DNA from 2 places in the Brachybacterium aquaticum genome. Region 2 is predicted to be linked to the other one. Evidence: riboswitches for the same ligand, from Rfam matches in the RefSeq annotation. Region 2 holds a riboswitch; the other holds the start of a gene.
The links. Region 2 has a riboswitch for thiamine pyrophosphate ahead of HNR70_RS00520 (bifunctional hydroxymethylpyrimidine kinase/phosphomethylpyrimidine kinase). Riboswitches for the same ligand answer to the same signal wherever they lie in the genome.
Positions count from the first base shown of each region.

Region 1 (3,390 bases), 1.8 Mb from region 2:
GTGGATGACGCCGGCGACCCGCGAGAAGGCGCTGGCGAAGCTCGAGAAGTTCACCCCCAAGATCGGCTACCCCGAGAAGTGGCGCGACTACGACGGGCTCGAGATCGTCCCCGGCGACCTCGTCGCGACCGTCCGCGCCTCGCGCCGCTTCGAGGCGGCGTTCGAGTTCGCGAAGGTGGGCGGGCCGATCGACGAGACCGAATGGCACATGACCCCGCAGACGGTCAACGCCTACTACAACCCCGGCCGCAACGAGATCGTCTTCCCCGCCGCGATCCTGCAGCCCCCGTTCTTCGATGCCGAGGCGGACGACGCCGTGAACTTCGGCGGCATCGGCGCGGTGATCGGCCACGAGGTCGGCCACGGCTTCGACGACCAGGGCTCGAAGTACGACGGCGACGGCAACCTCGCCTCCTGGTGGACCCCCGAGGACCGCGAGGCCTTCGAGGAGCGCGCCGCCCGGCTGATGGAGCAGTACTCGCAGCTCTCCCCCCGCGACCTCGACGACTCCCACCGCGTCAACGGCGCCCTCACCATCGGCGAGAACATCGGCGATCTCGGCGGGCTGTCCATCGCGGTCAAGGCCTACCTCGCCTCCCGCCCCGCGGCGGAGGTCGCCGAGGAGCTCGACGGCTTCACCGGCCTGCAGCGCGTGTTCCTCTCCTGGGCGACCGTGTGGCGCGGCAAGAACCGCCCCCAGGAGGCGATCCGCCGCCTGGCCGTGGACCCCCACTCCCCCATGGAGTTCCGCTGCAACACCGTGGCCGGGCACCTCGACGAGTTCCACGAGGCGTTCGGCGTGGCCGAGGGCGACGGCATGTACCGCGCCCCCGAGGAGAGGGTGAGCATCTGGTGAGGCCCGAGGCGCCCTTCTACGTGGGCCGCACCCGCCCCTCCGCCATCGGCTGGACCCGCATCGGGATCACGCTGATCGGCGGGGCGCTGATGGCGGTCCTCATCGCCCAGCGCCTGGACCTCCTGCCCGCGCTGATCATCCTCGCGCTGTTCGCGGCCCTCGCGCTGTGGACCTGGATGGGCCAGTGGACCCGCTTCATCGTCGACGAGCACGGCGTGACCGTGAGCCTCGGCGGGTTCTGGCCGCAGCGGCCCTGGCCGCTCGCGGACTTCCGCCTCGTCCAGCTGCGCCGCTTCGACGCCTCCCACGCCGGGGCGACCCTCGGCGGGTACGGCTGGCGGCGCGCCCGCATCCGTCCCGCCCAGCCGCACGAGATCACCCCCGTCGGCGGCGGGAAGGTCTTCACGCTCGACGACATCAAGTCGCCCTACCGGGTGCTCGCCACCGGCCCCGGCACCATGGTGGAGATCATCGGCCGGGAGGGCACCCACTACCTCCTGGACGCCGAGGACCCTCAGGCCACCGCCGCCGCGGTCGACCAGGCCATCCGCGCCCGCCGCTGAGCGGTATATACTCGGCGATCGTCATCCACTGACAGGGGAGCACCATCGGGGTGCTGAGAGTGCGCACCAGCGCAGACCCTCGAACCTGATCCGGCTCGCACCGGCGTAGGGAGTCGGGATTTCCGTGGGACGCCGCCGGCGCCCCGCGCCCCTTCCATCATGGAAGGAGCTGTGATGACTCGTTACCGCACCGTGGACCTGCTGGTCACCGTGCTGATCGGCGCCGCCTTCGGCGTCGCGTTCCTGGGCTACGGCCAGCTGTACACGCTGATCGGCCCGATCACCGCCGCGTTCAAGCCCGCCGAGGGTCTGCTGGCCGGGATCTGGTTCCTGCCCGCGATGCTCGCCGCGCTGATCGTGCGCAAGCCCGGCGCGGCCCTGCTCGCCGAGATGATCGCCGCGGTGATGGAGATGCTGCTGGGCGGGCAGTGGGGCTGGGGCACCGTCGTCTCGGGCCTGCTGCAGGGCGGCGGCGTCGAGCTCGCCTTCCTGCTGACCCGCTACCGCCGATTCACCCTGCCCGTCGCGATCCTCGGCGGGGTGCTCGCGGCGGCGCTGGAGTGGACCTGGGAGCGCTTCGCCTACTACCCCGAGATGAGTTGGCCCTTCGCCCTGGCAATGCTCGGCTTCTTCCTGCTCTCCGGGGCGGTGCTGTGCGGGGTGCTGGGCTGGGCGGCGACGCGGGCCCTGGTCGCGACCGGGGCGGTGGACACGCTCGCCGCGGGCCGGGAGCACGCCCGGGCCGCCGAGGCGTGAGTGCGCGAGGGACGGGCACGGAGTGACTCTGGAGAGCACCCGGGCCGGCGCGGCGGTGCAGGTCGAGGGACTGCGCTGGCGGCCCCTGACCCGGCGCGAGCCGACCCTGGACGGGGTGGACCTCGAGATCCCGCCCGGGCAGCGGGTGCTGCTGGCCGGGGCGAGCGGCAGCGGGAAGTCGACCCTGCTGCGCGCCCTTGCCGGACTGCTCGACCCCGAGGACGGCGACGGCGAGGCCCTGCCCGCCCCGCCGGGGCGCGCCGGCGAGCGGGGGCTGCTGCTGCAGAACCCCACCCATGCGCTGGTCGCCGCGACCATCGTCCGTGACGCCGCCTTCGGGCCCGAGAACGCCGCCCTCCCCCGCCCGGAGATCCACGAGCGCGCCGCCCGGGCGCTGGACGCCGCGCAGGTGGATCTGCCCCCGCACCGGGCGCCGCTGGATGCCTCGGGCGGGCAGCAGCAGCGCATCGCGCTCGCGGGCGCCCTCGCCCTGGACCCCGAGCTCATGCTCCTGGACGAGCCGACGAGCATGCTCGACGCCGCGACCGCGAAGGAGGTGCGGGCAGCGATCCTCGAGGCCGCGGGCGGGGCGACCCTCGTCGTCGCCGAGCACCGGATCGGGCCCTGGCTCCCCCACGTCGACCGCATGATCGTGCTCGGGCCGCGCGCGCGGATCCTCGCCGACGGCGCGCCGGCCGACGTGCTCTCCCGCGACCGGGCGCTCCTGATCGAGGCGGGGGTGCTCGAAGAGGAGAACGCGCCGGCGGGTGCGGCAGGGGCCGGGCTCCCGGCCGATGGGGAGGCTGTCGCCTCCCTGCGCGGGATCACCGTGCCCGCGCGGGGGCTCCTCGTCCCGCAGGACCTCGACCTGCACCCCGGCCGGATCACCGCGCTGACGGGGCCGAGCGGGGCCGGGAAGACCACGCTGCTGGGCGTGCTGCTCGGCGACCTCTCCCCCGCCACCGGCACGGTGCGCCGTCCCGAGGACCGGCGGATCGCGCTCGTGCCCCAGAACCCCGAGCACTCCTTCGTCCGGGCCACCGTGCGCGAGGAGCTCCTGGCCTCCCCCTGGGCCGACGACGAGGCCCTCGTGGGCGAGCTCCTGGACCGCGCCGGCCTCGCCCACCTCTCCGGTGCCCATCCCCATCGCCTCTCCGGCGGGGAGCAGCGCCGCGTCGCGATCGCCGCCGCCCTCGCCCAGCGCCCGGACCTGCT
Region 1 covers NZ_JACHLZ010000001.1:1,898,298-1,901,687, forward strand. The annotation lists gene HNR70_RS08475 (M13 family metallopeptidase) at 1-856, shown strand, start outside; gene HNR70_RS08480 (hypothetical protein) at 853-1,419, shown strand; TPP riboswitch at 1,443-1,548, shown strand; gene HNR70_RS08485 (ECF transporter S component) at 1,594-2,175, shown strand; gene HNR70_RS08490 (ATP-binding cassette domain-containing protein) at 2,198-3,390, shown strand, end outside.
Region 1: another riboswitch for thiamine pyrophosphate. It lies ahead of HNR70_RS08485 (ECF transporter S component); the one in region 2 lies ahead of HNR70_RS00520 (bifunctional hydroxymethylpyrimidine kinase/phosphomethylpyrimidine kinase).

Region 2 (3,390 bases):
GCAGGTGCGGGTAGGCCTCGCGCAGCTGCTCCTGCAGGTGGGCGGGGCGGGCGGGGTCGGTGACCACGGCCTTCAGCCAGTCCCCGGCGTGCTCGTCGCGGCGGGCGAGGATCTCCTCGAGGGTGCCGCGCAGCTCGGTGAGGCGGCGCGGCACCGGGGTGGGGATGCGCTGCACCGACGCCTCGGCCCGGCCCCCGTCGGCCGTGGGCGCTCCCAGCTCAACCAGCAGCACCGACTTGCGGTGGTTCTTCTCGGAGAAGGAGAACGCGAGCGGCGAGCCGGAGTACCAGGCCGGCGCGCCGACGAGGCCGGTGAGGTCCTGGCAGCCGTGGAGGTGGCCGAGGGCGAGGTAATCGATGCCGGCGAGGACCCCGGCGGGGACGGAGTCGACGCCGCCGACGGAGAGATCCCGCTCGGAGTCGGACGCCTCGCCGCCGGTGACGAAGGTGTGGGCGAGCACGACGGTGCGGGCGCCGGGATGGGCGGCGGCCTTCTCGCGCACCCGGTCCAGCGCCGCGCGGGTGACGGCCTCGTGGCTGCGGGCCAGCGGCTCCTCCCCCTCCCCGGCCAGCTCCGTGCGCGCACGATCCGGCTCGAGATAGGGCAGGCCGAAGAACATCACCTCGCCGTGCTCGTCGGCGACGGAGACGGGATGCTCGATGCCGGGCACGTCGGTGAGCAGGTGGATGCCCGCGCGCATGAGGGAGCGGCCGAAGCCGAGCCGCTCCGGGGAGTCATGGTTCCCGCTGGTCAGCACCACGGTCGCGCCCGTGTCCGCGAGGCGCGCGAGGGCCCGGTCCAGCAAGGTCACGCTCGAGACGGCGGGCACCGCCCGGTCGTACACGTCCCCGGGGACCACGACCACGTCGACCTGCTCGTCCCGCACCAGGTCCACCAGCCAGTCGAGGAACGCGGCCTGGTGCTCGTGGAGGTCGACCTTGTGCAGGGTGCGCCCCAGATGCCAGTCCGAGGTGTGCAGGATCTTCATGCCCCCGAGCCTACGAGCGGGGTGGGACAGCCGGCGGCGCGGCCGGGTCGTCGTGGACGGAGGGGCTGCTCTCCCGCACCCTCCGACGGACACCCCCGCCCCCTCTCCGCGCCCTCGCCTAGACTCGGACGCGGACACGGGGTGCGCCCAGGCGCTGAGATCACACCCGTGGAACCTGATCTAGTTCGTACTAGCGAAGGGATGTCCGCATGAGCTCGGATCCTCGCACCCTTTTTCCGTCTGCCCCCGTGCCCCCCGCGATCCCGCGGGTGCTCTCGATCGCGGGGACCGATCCGACAGGGGGCGCCGGCACCGCCGCCGACCTCAAGTCGATCACCGCCGCGGGCGGATACGGCATGGCCGCGGTGACCGCGGTGGTCGCCCAGAACACCCACGGCGTGCGGGAGATCCACCTCCCGCCCGCGACGATGCTCGCCGCACAGCTCGAAGCGGTCGGCGATGACGTGACCCTCGAGGCCGTGAAGACGGGCATGCTCGGCACCGCCGAGATCATCCGCACCGTCCAGGACTGGGTGGCCCGGCAGGGGCCCGACGTGCTCGTGGTCGACCCGGTCATGGTCGCGACCAGCGGTGATCGTCTGCTGGCGGCCGAGGCGGAGGAGGCGATGCTGCACTTCTGCCGCCTCGCCACCGTCGTCACGCCCAACATCGACGAGCTCGCCGTGCTCACCGGCTCGCCCCGCGCCGCCACCGAGGCCGAGGCCCTCGCCCAGGCCGCCGACTGGGCCGAGCGGACCGGCGTCGCGGTCGTCGTGAAGACCGGCCACCTGGAGGACGAGCGGGTCACCAACACCTGGATCTCCCCCGACGGCTCCCGCCACGCCGCCTCCTCCCGCCGCGTAGACACCGAGAGCACCCACGGCACCGGCTGCTCGCTGGCCGCGGCGCTGGCCACCCGGCTCGGTGCGGGCGACGACCCCGCGACCGCGCTCGCCTGGGCGACCGACTGGCTGCACGAGGCGATCACCCACGGCGCCGACCTTCGCGTCGGCTCCGGGCACGGCCCGGTCGACCACTCCCATCGCGCGCGCCGGCTCGCGTCGGCCGGCTCGGCCGCGCCCTGGCTCGCGGCCGACGCGATCCCGGCCCGGCTCGAGTCGCCGACGGACCTGCGGGTCTCGGCGGGTGCGTCGGCCGACGGGTCGGCGCGGGCCGGTGCGTCGGGGACGGGCGCGGCCGACGGGTCGGCCAAATCCGGCACGGCCGACGGGTCGGCCAGGTCCGGCACGGCCGACGGGCCCGCCCGGCCCGTCGCGGCCGAGATGCCCGCGCCGTCGATCGCCCCCGTCGGCCCCTGGACCGCCGCGCTGTGGGAGGCCGGCGCCCCGCTCGCCGCCGACATCGCGGACTCCGGCTTCGTGCGCGCTCTGGTGGACGGGTCCCTGCCCGAGGCGCAGTTCTCCTTCTACCTCGCCCAGGACGCGCAGTACCTCGACCGCTACTCCGAGGCGCTGCAGGCCCTCGCCGACCGGGCAGGCGACCCCGCCGAGGCCCAGTTCTGGGCGGAGTCCTCGAGCGGCTGCATCGAGGTGGAGGCGGAGCTGCACCGCTCCTGGCTCGCGGACCGGCCCTCCGCCGCGGACCTGCCCGCCTCCCCCGTGACCAGCGCGTACACCGACTTCCTGCTGGCCCGGGCGCTGACCGCGCCGCCGGCCGTCGCGGCCGCCGCGGTGCTGCCCTGCTTCTGGCTGTACGCCGAGGTGGGGGCGTCCCTGCCGGACGTCGCCGCGGACCACCCCTACGCGGCGTGGCTGGAGACCTACCGCGATCCCGGCTTCGTCGCCGGGGTGCTCGGGGCGCAGGCCGCCGTCGAGCGGGAGCTGGAAGCGGCGACGCCGGAGGTGCGGGCCGAGGCCGTGCGCGCGTACCTCCTCGCGTGCCGTCATGAGCTGGAGTTCTTCGAGCAGGCCCGGCGGGTCGACCCGTCGGCTCTCGGCAGCGGTGCGCGCCTGGCGATGGTCGCCCGATGAGCGCCGCCGCCCCCTCACGCGACACTGCGCCGCGCCGCGACCTCACCGCCCTCCCGCCGGAGGGTCGGGCCGCGCTGCGCGCGGGCGTGGTCGGCAACTGGATCGACAACATCCACGTGTTCCTGCCGGTCACGGCGCTGGCACCGGCGATGCTCGTGCTCGCCGGACCGGCCGCGACCGCCTCCACCGGGGCGCTGATCATCGTGGCGATGCTGATGGGCAGACCCGTGGGCGGGGTGGTCTTCGGCCGGATCTCCGACCGGCTGGGCCGCACCCGCACCACCCGCGTCGCGATCGCCGGCACGGCGCTGTGCGCCCTGCTGATCGCGGCGATGCCCACCCACCAGCTGCTCGGCGCGGGCACGGTCGCGCTCGTCCTCGCGCTGCGGTTCCTCGGCGGCATCTTCGTCG
Region 2 covers NZ_JACHLZ010000001.1:128,084-131,473, reverse strand. The annotation lists gene HNR70_RS00525 (exonuclease SbcCD subunit D) at 1-988, opposite strand, end outside; TPP riboswitch at 1,116-1,207, shown strand; gene HNR70_RS00520 (bifunctional hydroxymethylpyrimidine kinase/phosphomethylpyrimidine kinase) at 1,237-2,979, shown strand; gene HNR70_RS00515 (MFS transporter) at 2,976-3,390, shown strand, end outside.